DNA from 3 places in the Labrys monachus genome. Region 2 is predicted to be linked to each of the others. Evidence: riboswitches for the same ligand, from Rfam matches in the RefSeq annotation. Region 2 holds a riboswitch; each other region holds the start of a gene.
The links. Region 2 has a riboswitch for cobalamin ahead of J3R73_RS01130 (ribonucleoside-diphosphate reductase subunit alpha). Riboswitches for the same ligand answer to the same signal wherever they lie in the genome.

Region 1: it holds a riboswitch for cobalamin, as region 2 does, so the genes downstream of both, J3R73_RS11895 (HoxN/HupN/NixA family nickel/cobalt transporter) here and J3R73_RS01130 (ribonucleoside-diphosphate reductase subunit alpha) in region 2, are expected to answer to the same signal.
Region 3: it holds a riboswitch for cobalamin, as region 2 does, so the genes downstream of both, J3R73_RS11330 (DUF1636 family protein) here and J3R73_RS01130 (ribonucleoside-diphosphate reductase subunit alpha) in region 2, are expected to answer to the same signal.

The regions. Positions count from the first base shown of each region.
Region 1 is NZ_JAUSVK010000001.1:2,634,326-2,638,953, forward strand. It holds gene mscL (large conductance mechanosensitive channel protein MscL) at 1-145, shown strand, start outside; gene J3R73_RS11890 (pyridoxal phosphate-dependent aminotransferase) at 362-1,531, shown strand; gene J3R73_RS11895 (HoxN/HupN/NixA family nickel/cobalt transporter) at 1,566-2,627, opposite strand; cobalamin riboswitch at 2,722-2,920, opposite strand; gene J3R73_RS11900 (tetratricopeptide repeat protein) at 2,987-4,213, opposite strand; gene J3R73_RS11905 (cold-shock protein) at 4,526-4,628, shown strand, end outside.
Region 2 is NZ_JAUSVK010000001.1:250,351-254,978, reverse strand. It holds gene J3R73_RS01145 (NAD-dependent epimerase/dehydratase family protein) at 75-965, opposite strand; gene J3R73_RS01140 (helix-turn-helix transcriptional regulator) at 1,204-1,419, opposite strand; cobalamin riboswitch at 2,295-2,506, shown strand; gene J3R73_RS01130 (ribonucleoside-diphosphate reductase subunit alpha) at 2,613-4,628, shown strand, end outside.
Region 3 is NZ_JAUSVK010000001.1:2,510,592-2,515,219, reverse strand. It holds gene cobN (cobaltochelatase subunit CobN) at 1-61, opposite strand, end outside; gene cobW (cobalamin biosynthesis protein CobW) at 61-1,101, opposite strand; gene J3R73_RS11330 (DUF1636 family protein) at 1,098-1,496, opposite strand; cobalamin riboswitch at 1,676-1,868, opposite strand; gene cobU (bifunctional adenosylcobinamide kinase/adenosylcobinamide-phosphate guanylyltransferase) at 2,027-2,533, shown strand; gene cobO (cob(I)yrinic acid a,c-diamide adenosyltransferase) at 2,530-3,132, shown strand; gene J3R73_RS11315 (autotransporter domain-containing protein) at 3,310-4,628, shown strand, end outside.

The DNA.
Region 1 (4,628 bases), 2.4 Mb from region 2:
CATCGCCTTCGTGCTGTTCCTCGCCGTCAAGCTGATCAACACGCTCCGCCGCCAGCAGCCGCCGAAGGAGTCGGCGAAGCCGGAGGCTCCGGCCGACGTGAAGCTCCTGACGGAGATCCGCGACCTGCTGGCCGCCCGGCAATAGGGCCGCGGCCGAGTCGCACTTCACGGAGAAGCGCTCGTCCTGGGAACGCGGGCGTCCCGCCCGCGCGCTCCATTCGTGCGGGCGATGCGATCCATTCCAACAATTGATTTCGGTCCCGCCTGCCATGGCCTATGCTTGTCGGCCGGCCGTGTAGGCCGAAATCCCGCAAGGAACGATGCCGTGACCGCCGCCGCTGCCGAGAAGATCCCGCCCGCAATGCCGTCCTTTCTCGACGGCCTTCGTCCGGAGGCGCTCGGCGCGCCGGAAAGCGGCATCGTCGAGGTGATGAATTACGGGCGCACGCGCGAGGGCATGATCCCGCTCTGGGCGGGGGAGGGCGACGTGCCGACGCCGGCCTTCATAACCGAGGCCGCGACGCGTTCCCTCGCCGCCGGCGAAACCTTCTACACCTGGCAGCGCGGCATTCCGGACCTCCGCGAGGCGCTCGCCCGCTATCACACCAATCTGTTCGGCAAACCGTTCGAGCCGGGTCGCTTCTTCGTCACGCAATCGGGGATGCATGCGCTGCAGACCTGTGTGCGCATGGTCGCCGGCAAAGGCGACGAGGTGATCGTGCCGAGCCCGGTCTGGCCGAATTTCCCGGCCGCCATCGGCGTCGCCGGCGCGACGCCGGTGATGGTGCCGCAGATCTACACGGATGCGGGCTGGCAGCTCGACCGCCAGCGCATCGCCGATGCGGTGACGCCCCGCACCAGGGGCATCTTCATCAATTCCCCTTCCAACCCCACAGGGTGGGTGGCCACGCCGGACGATCTCGCCTTCGTGCTCGATCTCGCCCGCCGCCACGGCCTGTGGATCTTCGCGGACGAGATCTACACCCGCTTCCATTATGCCGGCGGCCGGGCGCCGTCCTTCCGCGACATCCGCACGCCCGAAGACCGCATCTTCTTCACCGATACCTTCTCCAAGAACTGGTCCATGACCGGCTGGCGCATGGGCTGGATCGAGGCGCCGCCCGAACTCGGGCAGACCATCGAGAACCTCGTGCAATATTCGACCTCGGGCGTCGCGGCCTTCATGCAGCGCGCCGGCATCGCCGCACTCGACCGGGGCGAGAGCTTCGTGCAGCACCAGATCGCCCGGGCGCGCCAGGGGCGCGACATCGTCGTCGACGGGCTGGGCGCCACCGGCAAGGTCCGGTTCGCGCCGGTGAACGGCGCCTTCTACCTGTTCTTCACCGTCGAGGGCCGGCCGGATGTGCGCCGCCTCGGCCTGGAGATCGTCGATGACGCCAATGTCGGCCTCGCCCCCGGCACGGCGTTCGGCCCCGGTGGCGAAGGCTTCATGCGCCTGTGCTTCCTGCGCAGCCCCGAGCAGCTGCAGGTCGCGACGCAGCGGCTGGTGGACTGGCTCGGCCGGATCTGACGCCGACGCCGCGCCGGCGTCGGACCCGGCGGCCTCAGGCCCGCGTGGTGTTCATGTCGAAATCGTCCAGCCGCTTGGCCTTGTAGACGATATAGGAGATCACCCAGGCGGCGATGAAGATGGCGATGATGGCGAAGCCGAGATTGTTGAAATTGTCGTTCAGCGCGGCGATGAAGTCCCAGAACGCGCCGGTCAGGGCGAATCGGTCGCCGATCAGCCCCAGCGTCTCGATGCCGCCGATCAGCACGGCGACGACGACGGAGACCAGCGTGATCGTCATGTTGTAGTAGAGCTTGCGCATCGGCTTGACGAAGGCCCAGTCATAGGCGCCGAGCATCATCACGCCGTCCGTGGTGTCGACCAGCGACATGCCGGCCGCGAACAGCACCGGGAACACCATGATCGCCTCGAACGGCACGCCCTTGGCGGCCTGGGTCGCGGTGACGCCGAAGGTCGCGACCTCGGTCGCCGTGTCGAAGCCGAGGCCGAACAGGAAGCCGACCGGCAGCATGTGCCAGCTCCTGGAGACGAGCCGGAACACCGGCCGGAAGATGCGGGCGAGGAAGCCGCGATTGTTGAGCAGGATGTCGAGATCCTCCTCGACATAGGCGCCGCCGATGCGCACATGGCGGTAGCTCCTGTAGATCGACAGGAAGATCATGATGTTCATGGCCGCGATCACGAACAGGAACAGGGCGGAGACGCCGGTGCTGATCGTGCCGCCGATGTCCTGCAGGCTCCGGAAGCCGCCGAGCAGGGTCGCCGCCCCGGCGACGGCGGCCGCGACGATGACGATGACGAGCGAATGGCCGATGGCGAAGAAGAAGCCGACGGCGACGGGCCGCCGCCGCTCCTGCATCAGCTTGCGCGTGACGTTGTCGATGGCGGCGATATGGTCGGCATCGACCGCGTGGCGCAGGCCGAGCCCGTAGACCACGAGCGCGATGCCGAGCAGCGCCGGGTTGCCGTGGAAGGCCATGAGCGCCCACAGCCAGCCCCCGAGATTGAGGATGGCGAGCACGACATAGATGGCGATGAGCCGCCCTTTGAAATCGGGCGTGCTTTCGGTGAAGAAGCGTCGAATCGGGATTGGCATGGAGGATTTCTGCTTTTGACGTCTCATGTCATTGCAGCGACCGGCTTGCCCCGAGGGGGACCGATACATCGGGACACCCCGCCCGATGTTCCTGCTTTGACGTCCGGCGATGGCAGGTTTCCTGGCTCGCGGGTCGGCGCCGTTCTCCGGCCTTCCCAGGTCCATGCGGGTCCCAGTGGCGATGTGGAGGCGGCTCGTCGCTGACAGTTGCGGGGGCAGCCGCGGCCTTGGGCCACTGCCCGCACCGCGTTCCCTTTTGATCCCCGGAGGGAACCATCAGGGGACAGCTAGCCGTGCCCGCCCGTCGCCGTCAAGACTGGCCTGCGACAAAGCCCGGGCGGAGGCCTCGGCCGCCAGGCCTATGGCGTCGAGCCGAGGCGGTAGAGGCCGGCCTTGGCCACTTTGCTCGCGGGATCGAGCTCGAGGGCCTTCCGGAAGTCGCCGATCGCAGCATCACGCTGGCCGCGCCGCTCCTGCACCTTGGCGCGCAGGGCGTAATAGTCGGGGACGGTGTCCTGGGCGGCGATGGCCGCATCGGCGTCCGCCAAGGCGAGGTCGTACTGGTCGGCGGCAAGATGGGTCTTGGCCCGCTCCACCAGCGTATCGGCCTTGCTGGCCGGCAGCGACAAGGCTTTGTTCATGTCGTCGAGCGAACTGTCGTAATCGCCGAGCTCGCGCCAGGCGATGCCGCGGGAGACATAGGCCTGCGCGAGATCGGGCAGTTCGCGGATGGCCTCGTCGTAATCGGCCATGGCCTCGTCATAGCGATGGAGCGCGGCGTAGAGCTGTCCCCGCTCCAGCCGGGCGGCCGGGAAGTCCGTCTCCAGCGCCAGCGCCCTCGAATAGTCCGACAGCGCGCCCTCGGTGTCGCCGAGCTGCCAGCGCACATAGCCGCGGCTGAAATAGGCGGAGTCGAATTCGGGATCGAGATCGATCGCGGCCTGCAGGTCTTCCTGGGCTCGCACATAGTCCTTCATCTCGATCAGCGAGCGGGCGCGGCCGTAGAAGGCGTTCTTGTAGGTCTTGTCGACGCGGATGGCCTGGGTGTAGTCCTCGACCGCGGCGATATGGTCCTCGAGCGCCCGCTCGGCGTCACCCCGGCCCTTATAGGCCTCCTGGTCGCGGGGATCGAGGGCGAGCGCTGCGTCGAAATCCTTGGTGGCTTCCTCGTTGCGGTTGAGCTGGATCAAAGCGAAGCCGCGATTGACCAAAGCGAGCGATGCGTGTCGGTTGGAGGCGATGGCGCTGGCGTAATCGTCGAGCGCCGCCTGGTCGCGGCCGAGGCGCAGATAGGCGTCGGCCCGGGCGGTCAGGGTGGCCATGTCGCGCGGGCGCAATTGCAGGGCGGCGGTGTAATCCTCGACCGCATGGCCGTCATCGCCCTTGTCGGCATAGGCGAGCCCGCGACGGTAGAGCACGATCGCTTTGGTGGATTTGGAAAGCGGCCTGTCCAGAAGCTGGGTGCAGGCGGGGATGCGCTGCTCCGCCGCCCCTCGCGAGCAGTCCTTGTCGGCCGTGTCGGCAAAGGCGGGCGAGGCGAGCGCCAGCGCCGTCAAAAGGATGGAAAAACGACGAAAAACGATCATTCCGAATCCGGGTCAGGCATATCGGGGAGGCGGCGACACGGCGGTCGGCGCTCGCATCCATAGAGCAAGCGGGAGCCGCAAGGAATGGCGGATTGACGATGGATGCACGGCAAAACTGTGATTTCGCAAGCTCTTGTGAGGGCAGACGAATTTGTGGTATCGATTTTGGGTCGATTTGGCCGGAAGACTGGGCCGGTTCGCCTTTGCTTTGCGGGGCGCTCGTTCAGGACACCCTCTCCAAATTTCGCAGAACCGGGCGAACACGGCACGCCGTGGGTCGTCCATGCTTTGGAACGAAGTAAAGGACTACCTATGAGCACGGGAACCGTGAAGTGGTTCAATACCCAGAAGGGCTACGGCTTCATTCAGCCGGACGACGGTGGCCGCGACGTGTTCGTGCATATCACCGCAGTGG
Region 2 (4,628 bases):
TACACCTGCCTTGTACCTTGAAAACGCCACATAAATATTGCCTTCGGAACGACGTCATCATCTCTGCGAAAATTCTACTCCGCTTTCCTGTTAATAACCGAGCCGCAGGGCAAGACTTCCAGACTACGTCGGTCCATTTGCGCCAGCACCTCGCTAAAGCCAAAGCGGGGGTGCCATCCAAGCGCACGCTCGGCCTGAGCGGAATCATATACGCGGTCGATGGAGCTTGGGAGGCTCCACCCTCTCCGGTCGAACTCGGCGGCAAGAGCTGGTGCACGCAGCCTGACAAGGGATTCCGCGTCCGAGGCCAAAGTCGGGCAATCCTGCATTGCGAAAGGGGTGGCGGCCGAGATGATATAGCGCCGGAAGTGCGGCCCGCCGTTCGTCAGCGCGGCCAAGTGGGCATCGGCCACGTCCCGAACATCAACCCCACGATGTAGCCGATAGGTAGCCATCACATCGCCCGGCTCCGGAAAGCTGCGGGACATGCGCAAAACCCGCACGGCCAATTCAGAACAGGCCATGCCTTCCAGAAGGCGCTCGGCTTCGAGTTTCGTCCGATGATAGATGCTCTTCGGTAGAGGGGTCGTATTCTCGTCTATCCATGTGCATGAGCCGGGAGAAACAGCACGCCCATATAAGGCTGTCGTGCTGGTGAAGATCAGCCGTTTCACGCCAGCGGCAATCGCCACCTTTACGACAAGTCGGGTTCCCTCCACGTTGATGCGCTGAAACTCCTCATCTGGAATAATACCGACATGCGGAGCATGGAGCGCAGCCGTATGGATAACGGCATCCACGCCCTTCAAAGCGGAGTATAGTAGCGCTTCGCTGGCGAAGTCTCCGACGACATGGGTGGTGGAAAAGGGAGAGCGATCGACCCCAACGACCTTGTGTTGCTCCGCCAAGGCCCTGAAAATGGCCCGACCGACCCGTCCGGAACTACCCGTAAGCACTATGCGCATGTGAAACTTTCAAGAAAGTCTGTCGCAAAACTCCCGAACTTTGTCGGTCTTTCGCGCTCGATACCCACTCCGGTGCAGAATAGGGACTTCCGCGATAATGGCAACGTCCGCCGAGATCTCGACCCGGCCGGAACCCAAAGCGCCAAGAATGCTGCCCGGCTCGCGCGCGACCCCGATGAAGCGCCAAGCGTGGAAAAGAGGGCCGACACCCAATCCGTTGTTCGTGCCGTCTCCTGCGTCACCGCCTCTCGCCGCCTTCGCTCCCCGGCCGCCATTTCACGGGATCGGCGATCCATCGGTCGACGTCGGATTCGTGCCAGCCGGAGCCGTTGGTGCTGATCCTGAGCTGGGCCGGGAACGTGCCCTCGGCGATCTTGCGGTAGAGCGTGGATCGGGACAGACCGGTCCTGGCGAGGACGGTTTTGAGACGGATGATACGGTCTGGTTCTCGCATGGTGGCGATGCCTCGCACTGGCGGTTCCTGACGGCTCCCGAGCCAGAGGGAGCAAGGAATTATCTTTGTGCAAGAAATATTTAGCGTCAGAGTACCATAGCGAAGTAAGGGCAAGAATCGGCTGTTTCGAGAGCCCGGTTTTTTGTCTGAGCCGCCCGAATCAGCCCTCAGACTTCGCTCCCGGCGACGCGGAAGCGATCCGTCAATACAAGCCATCGCCTGAGAGAGCCGCGAGATTTATTCATCGCTCGACGCAGGACCAGCACGGGCACTTTTCGTTGGATTTGGAGTAAGCCCGCGTCGGAAGTCAGAGCTTCTGTACGATGTCTTCCTTTGGCAGATGATTCAACGGAAGCGGCGCTTGCGCCTTCACGGTCTGGATGGCGGAGTTGCTGCGGATATCGCAGCCCCCCGGCATCTTGAGCAGCGTCTCGAGCAGAAAGCGCTCATAGCCCGCCAGATCCCTTCATCGCGTCCTACGCCGGAGCTGGCGATCCCAAGGCTGCGGCAAACTATTTGCGCAAGCCAAGTCCCGCCGGCACGCCCTTGATCGAGTGGTCCGGCACCGGACTGATTCAGCCGGGGTTTCAGAAGCGTTTCGAGGCCAAGGACGGGAAGTTGGACGAGGTCGCCGATTGATGGATTGGCCTATTGCTGCGCTTTGGTCGCACCCTCGCAACCTGGATCCCAAGAGACGAGTGGTGACCTGAGAACATACCTTCAAGCGAAAAATCGATCATAATGTGGCGCACCGGAACCGCTTTTTGTTTGCGAGGTGACGAGCTCGTCTCCTGCGTACGGAGCGGATGCGACCTGTTTTCGTAGCCGTTCGACAAAACAGCTCACCACCTATTGACATGGCGCCATAAATTGTCACTAAATGTAGACATCGTGGTTCTTCCTAGTCTGTTAAGACGTGGAAGCTAAGAGGGAAGTCGGTGCGCTCTATCGCAAGGCCGGCGCTGCCCCCGCAACTGTAAGTGGCGAGTTCTTGTTCAGCCATGTCACTGAGGCCGCAAAGCCTTGGGAAGACGTACAAGGATGATGACCCGCGAGCCAGGAGACCTGCCGCGACACTATGTACGTCCACGGGCGGGGTGTTCCGGTGAGGCGCTTGCTTTGGGCGGCATGTGCCTCCCGTGTCGTGGCACGCGTCCGCCTGCTCTCCGTCCCCACATTCATCGGGGATGATGATGCCAGCTACAGCCGAACGCCATGACAATGGCAACCACAGACCTTACACGACGGCCCCTGACGTTGAGGCGGTCGCTAGCGCGCCCGGCTATCAGCTCATCCGCCGCAATGGCGCGGTGACGCCGTTCGATACCGCCAAGATCGCGGTCGCCTTGACCAAGGCGTTTTTGGCCGTAGAAGGGCCGTCCGCCGCCGCATCCCGCCGCATCCACGACATCGTCGCCGGGCTGACCGACCAGATCGTGGCGAACCTAACCCGCCGCCCCGGCATCGGCCGGACCTTCCATATCGAGGATGTGCAGGACCAGGTGGAACTGGCCCTGATGCGCGGGGAGTATCACAAGGTCGCCCGGGCTTATGTGCTCTATCGCGATGAGCGGGCGCGGGAACGCGCGAAGGCCCTCGCCGCGGCCCATCCGGCTGGTGATGTCACCGTCGTGCTGCATGTGAGGACCGCCGACGGCGCACGGGTGCCACTGGATGCCGGCCGCCTCTCAATCGTCATCGGCGAGGCTTGCACTGGGCTCGACGGCGTCTCGCCCGACGCGGTCCTCACGGAGGCGCAACGCAATCTCTATGACGGTATCACGCTCGACGAACTGGCACAGGCCCCCATCCTGGCGGCGCGCACACTGGTGGAGACCGAGCCCAACTATTCCAAGGTCAGTGCCCGCCTGCTGCTCGACAAGCTGCGCCGCGAGGCTCTGAGCTTTGTCGCCGGCCGGCCGGAACAGGCGACGCAGGCGGAGATGGCGGAACGTTACGGCGACTATTTCTGCGCCTATGTGAAGACCGGCATCGCCAACGAACGGCTCGATCCCGAACTCGACCGCTTCGACCTCGCCCGACTTGCTGCCGCGCTCGAACCTGCGCGTGACCTCGAGTTCGATTATCTCGGCTTCCAGACGCTCTACGACCGCTACTTCCTGCACATGCGTGGAAATCGCTTCGAGTTGCCCCAGGCCTTCTTCATGCGGGTCGCCATGGGGCTGGCGCTGCGCGAGATCGACAGGGAGGCGCGAGCCATCGAATTCTACGACCTGCTCTCCTCCTTTGATTTCATGGCCTCGACGCCGACCTTGTTCAACGCCGGCACGCTCCGGCCGCAGCTCTCCTCCTGCTTCCTGACCACGATCGCCGACGACCTCGACGGCATTTTCAAGGCGGTGAAGGACAACGCCTTGCTCGCCAAGTATTCCGGCGGGCTCGGCAATGACTGGACGCCGGTGCGCGGCCTCGGGGCCTACATCAAGGGCACCAACGGCGAGAGCCAAGGTATCGTGCCATTCCTGAAAGTGGCCAACGATACCGCCATCGCGGTCAACCAGGGCGGCAAGCGCAAGGGGGCGGTCTGCGCCTATCTCGAGACCTGGCATGTCGACATCGAGGAGTTCCTTGACCTCCGGAAGAACACCGGCGACGACCGCCGCCGCACCCACGACATGAACACCGCCAACTGGATTCCCGACCTGTTCATGCAGCGGGTGGAGGCCGGGGGGCAATGGACCCTGTTTTCGCCCGACGAAGTGCCGGACCTGCACGACCTCTATGGCAAGCCGTTCAAGACGGCCTACGAGACCTATGAGGAGAAGGCCGGACGCGGGGAGATCAAGGTGTTCAAGCGGGTGGCGGCAGTCGACATCTGGCGCAAGATGCTGACCATGCTGTTCGAGACTGGACACCCTTGGATTACTTTTAAGGACACATGCAATCTAAGATCACCGCAAAGCCATGTCGGCGTGGTGCATTCCTCGAACCTGTGTACCGAGATCACGCTGAACACCTCCGCCGACGAGGTCGCGGTCTGCAATCTCGGCTCGGTCAACCTCGCGGCCCATGTCAGGGTGGACGGGCTCGATCAGGCGCGGCTGGCGAAGACGGTGAAGACCGCGATGCGGATGCTCGACAACGTCGTCGACATCAATTTCTACACCATCCCCGAAGCGCGCCGCTCGAACCTGCGCCACCGCCCGGTGGGGCTTGGACTGATGGGGTTCCAGGATGCGCTTCAGACG
Region 3 (4,628 bases), 2.3 Mb from region 2:
CCAGGTCCACCGCCGCCTCGCCGGCATCGAGCGAGCGCGTATCCGCCGGCAGGAGATGCATCAGCCGTTCAGCGCCTTGCGGATGCCGTCCTGGTCGAGCCCCTTCTCGCCGATGACGACGAGGCGGCTGGAGCGCGCCTCGCCTACCGCCCAGGCCCGGTCGAAATGCTGCGAGAAGCGGGCGCCGACCCCCTGCACCAGCAGGCGCATCGGCTTGCCCTCGATGGCGACGAAGCCCTTGATGCGCAGGATGTCGTGGTCTTCGGCGGCCTTGCGCAGCTTCGAGATCAGCGCGTCGGCTTCGAGGATGGCCGGCAGGTCGACGACGAAAGTGTCGAAATCGTCGTGGTCGTGCTCCTCCTCGGCATCGTGATGCGAGGGCCGAGCGGCGAGATCGTCCTCGGCCGCGGCGCCGAGCCCGAGCAGAACGGCGGCATCGATGCGCCCTTCCGAGGTGCGCACGACCTTGACCGCCCTCGGCACCGTCCTCTCGATGTCCCTCTCCACGCCCGCCAGCTCGCTCTCGCCGAGCAGGTCGGCCTTGTTGAGCACGACGAGGTCGGCGCAGAGGAGCTGGTCCTCGTAGACCTCCTCCAGGGGATTGTCGTGGTCGAGGGCGCCGTCCGCCTCGGCCTGGCGCTTCAACTCTTCCGGATCGTCGGCGAAGCGGCCCGCCGCGACCGCGGCACCGTCGACCACCGCGATGACGCCGTCGACGGTGACGCGCGAGCGGATCGCCGGCCAGTTGAACGCCTTGACCAGCGGCTTGGGCAGCGCGAGGCCGGAGGTCTCGATGACGATGTGCTCGGGCGCGTTCGGCCGCGCCAGCAGCATTTCGAGCGCCGGCACGAAATCGTCCGCCACCGTGCAGCAGATGCAGCCATTGGCGAGCTCGACGATGGCGTCCTCGGGGCAGCTGTCGATGCCGCAGGACCTGAGGATGTCGCCGTCGACGCCGACATCGCCGAACTCGTTGACGATCAGCGCCAGGCGGCGGCCGCCGGCCGTCGCCAGCAGGTTGCGGATCAGGGTGGTCTTGCCGGCCCCGAGGAAGCCGGTGACGATGGTGCAGGGCACCTTGCTGTTGCTGGCGAGGCTCATTCGGCGGCTTCCTTGTGATCGAGGAGAGGCGGTATGCGCGCGATCATGCCGCGCTTGAACGGTTCGGGACGGCCGCGCCAGGGCATCAGCCCGTCGGTGGAACCGGCGAGCAGCGCCGCGGCGGCGAGGACCTCCGTGCCGCTTTCGGCGACGAGATCGCCGAAGACATAGGTCCAGCAGCCCGGCGCCGAGACGGCGACGGTGCAGGAGCGGCGGCAATTGCCGAGGCACTCGACCGGCCGCAGGGCCATGCCGGCCGGCAGCGCGTCCGCCAGCGCCCGGTGCAGGCGCGCGCCGGGGCGCGGCGCATCGGCATCGTCGTCCGCACGCCGGCAGGTGACGCAGACATGGATCAGCACGTCATGAGGCTCGGCCTGGGATGGATCTGCGCGCATTCGGCCCTTTCGTCCTCCGCCGCGGCGGAACTGGCAGGGCGCAAGCGGTCGTCGGACAGGCCGGCGACCGCCGAAAGCGGAACCGGCATCCCGGAGCGCCCCGCCCGGACCGGCCTTTGCCCCGCACCGATCCTGCGGGCGGGCAAAACGAAGGAGGAGCAGGCCGCCTGCATCGAGGCGGCCGGTTCCCGTGGACGGCAGGTCTCCTGGCTCGCGGTTCATCGCGTTCCGCCGCCTTCCCGGTTTCCCAGTGGCCCAGTGGCGGAGCGCTCGCCGCTTACAGTTGCGGGGGCAGCCGCGGCATGGGGGCCGAAGCCCCGCACCGCATTCCCTTTGATCTCTCGACGAGAGACCGTCCGAAGCCGACTAAAGGACCTTGCTTGAAAGCTTGTCAATCGGCCCCTCCACGAAAACAGCCGACAAGGGGCGGCGAGCGGGGAGGCCTGTCCGAAGAACCTTCGCCGAACGAGCGGCCGCCCCTGACCGACGCGGCGCTTGCCTTCCCGGCGCGCAGCCTGCAAGTACGGAGCATGATCGCTCCTCGCCTCACCTTCGTGCTCGGCGGCGCGCGTTCCGGCAAGAGCCGGTACGCCGAGGAACTCGTCGCGGCCGAGCCTGCGCCGTGGTGCTATATCGCCACCGCCCAGGCCTTCGACGACGAGATGCGGGCCCGCATCGCCGAGCATCGCTCCCGCCGCGATGCGCGCTGGCAGACCAGCGAAGCCCCGCTCGGCCTGCCCGGCGCGCTGGCGGCGGCGGCGGGTCCGGTCCTCGTCGACTGCCTGACGCTCTGGCTCACCAACCTGATGCTGGGCGAGCATCCCCTGGCACCGGCCTTCGACCGGCTGGAGGCCGCGATCGCCGCCGCGTCCGGGCCGGTCGTCATGGTGTCGAACGAGGTCGGCCTGTCGATCGTGCCCGACAATGCCCTCGCCCGCGCCTTCCGCGACGATCAGGGCCGGCTCAACCAGCGCGTCGCCCGGCTGGCGGATCGGGTGATCTTCATGGTGGCAGGCTTGCCGATGGTGGTGAAATGACGGACGAAGCGGCGCGCCACAAGGCGAAGATGGAAAAGCGCAAGGCGGTGCAGGACGCCGAGGTCGCCTCCAAGACCATCGAGAAGGGCCTGCTGATCGTCAATACGGGCCCCGGCAAGGGCAAGTCGACCGCCGCCTTCGGACTGATCATGCGCGCGCTCGGCCATGGCTGGCGGGTGGGCGTGGTGCAGTTCATCAAGGGTGCGTGGTCGACAGGCGAGCGCGCGGCGCTGGAGCGCTTCGCCGACCTCGTGACCTGGAAGAGTATGGGCGAGGGCTTCACCTGGGAAACGCAGGACCGCGCCCGCGACGTCGCCGCCGCCGAACGGGCCTGGCAGGCGGCGCTCGGGATGATGGCCGATCCCGGCATCCGCCTGCTCGTGCTCGACGAACTCAACATCGCCCTGCGCTACGACTATCTCGACCTCGGCGCCGTCGTCGAGGCCCTGAAGCGGCGCCGGCCGGACCTGCATGTCGTCGTCACCGGCCGCAACGCCAAGCCGGAGATGATCGAGGCCGCCGACCTCGTCACCGAGATGACGCTGGTCAAGCACCACTTCGCCGCCGGCGTGAAGGCGCAGGAAGGCATCGAATTCTAAGCGGAATCCTGCTTAGGGGCGGGCCGCTGCAGGGTCCTTTCCCCTGTGGAAATGGGAGCTTTACCCAATCGACCCAAGCCTTCCGGCGGTCCTTTCTTAGCGGCGGCATTGCAACCGACGGTATGTCCATGCCACTAATATCTCACGATCGTAGAGGGGCAGATCGGGGAGCGAGTGGTGACAGGGGCTGGGACGGGGGCGTTCCGCGCCGGCGAGGGTTTGGGGCGATCCTCCGGCAGGACAATCTATTATTTTGATATCGTTGAGGATTATCCCGCCATTGGCGGGGTGGTCGAATTCTCGCGGACGCTTTTCCGCCAGTTGAAGCGGCGCTATGGCGACAGGCTCGTCTCGGCGCGCGCGAGGGCGCCGGCGCTCGGGCTTCCCGGGGCGGAGATGCCCTATCTCCACCGCGAGCGGCTGGTGGCGGAGCGCATCGCCGCGGCCGATCCGGATTCGGTGTTCTTTTTCCCCAACTTCCAGTCACCGGTTCCCGGCCGGGCACGCGCCGGCGGCCCGCGCGTGGTCAATGTGCTGCACGACGTGCAGTTCGCCTATCTGCCCGAGCTGTTCTCGGCCGAGAGGGTCGATGCGCTGTACCGCACCTTCGCGGAAACCCGCGACAATGCGGATGAGGTGGTCTTCATCAGCGAGGCGGCGCGCCGGCAGTTCCTGGACAAGATCGGCACGCCGCGCCGTCACCGGGTGATCTACAACCCCGTCGACGTCAACCCCGTCGACATGGCGGCTTCGGCCGGGCCGGCCGGCGGCGAACGCGCGCCCTTCCTGCTCGCGCCGATTCATTATCACCCGCACAAGAATTTCGCCGGCCTGCTGTCCTTCTTCGCCGCGCTCGCCGGCCACGATCCCGCTCTGGAGCTGGTGGTCACCGGCCAGGGCGGCGAAAAGTTCGACCGCCATCTCGCCGCGCTGCCGGCGAGCATACGAGGGCGCGTGCGCCATCTCGGCTATGTCGAGCGGCGCCGGCTGGAGCGGCTTCATCGCCGGGCGCGGGCCTTCGTCACCCTGTCGCGCTTCGAGGGGTTCAACCTGTCGGCGGCGGAGGCGGCGAGCCACGGCACGCCCCTCCTGCTTTCCGATCTGCCGGTCCATCGCGAGCTGTTCACAGGGCAGGCCTGCTTCCTCGACCCGGCTTCCCCCTCGATCGCGGCGGCGCTCGACTTCCTGGCGGCACGGAGCGGGCGCGAGAGCCCGCCTTGGCCGCTCGCCGCGACGTGCCAGCCCGAGCAGGTCGCACAGGCCTATGCCGGCGTGATCGACGATCACGCGCTCGGCGCGCCGGGGCGCGGTCCCGCGATCCGGCGACGGCACCCGCGCCCGCAGGGGCTGGCCGCGGCCATGCCCCACCCGGCCGGAATCGGCGCCCTCCGGCGCCATGCGGCACGCCTGCTGGCCGGCACGCTGCTCGCCGGCGTGGCGGCAGGCCTGCTCACCATGGCTTCACCGGCCCATGCGGATGGCGGCGCCGGAGGTGG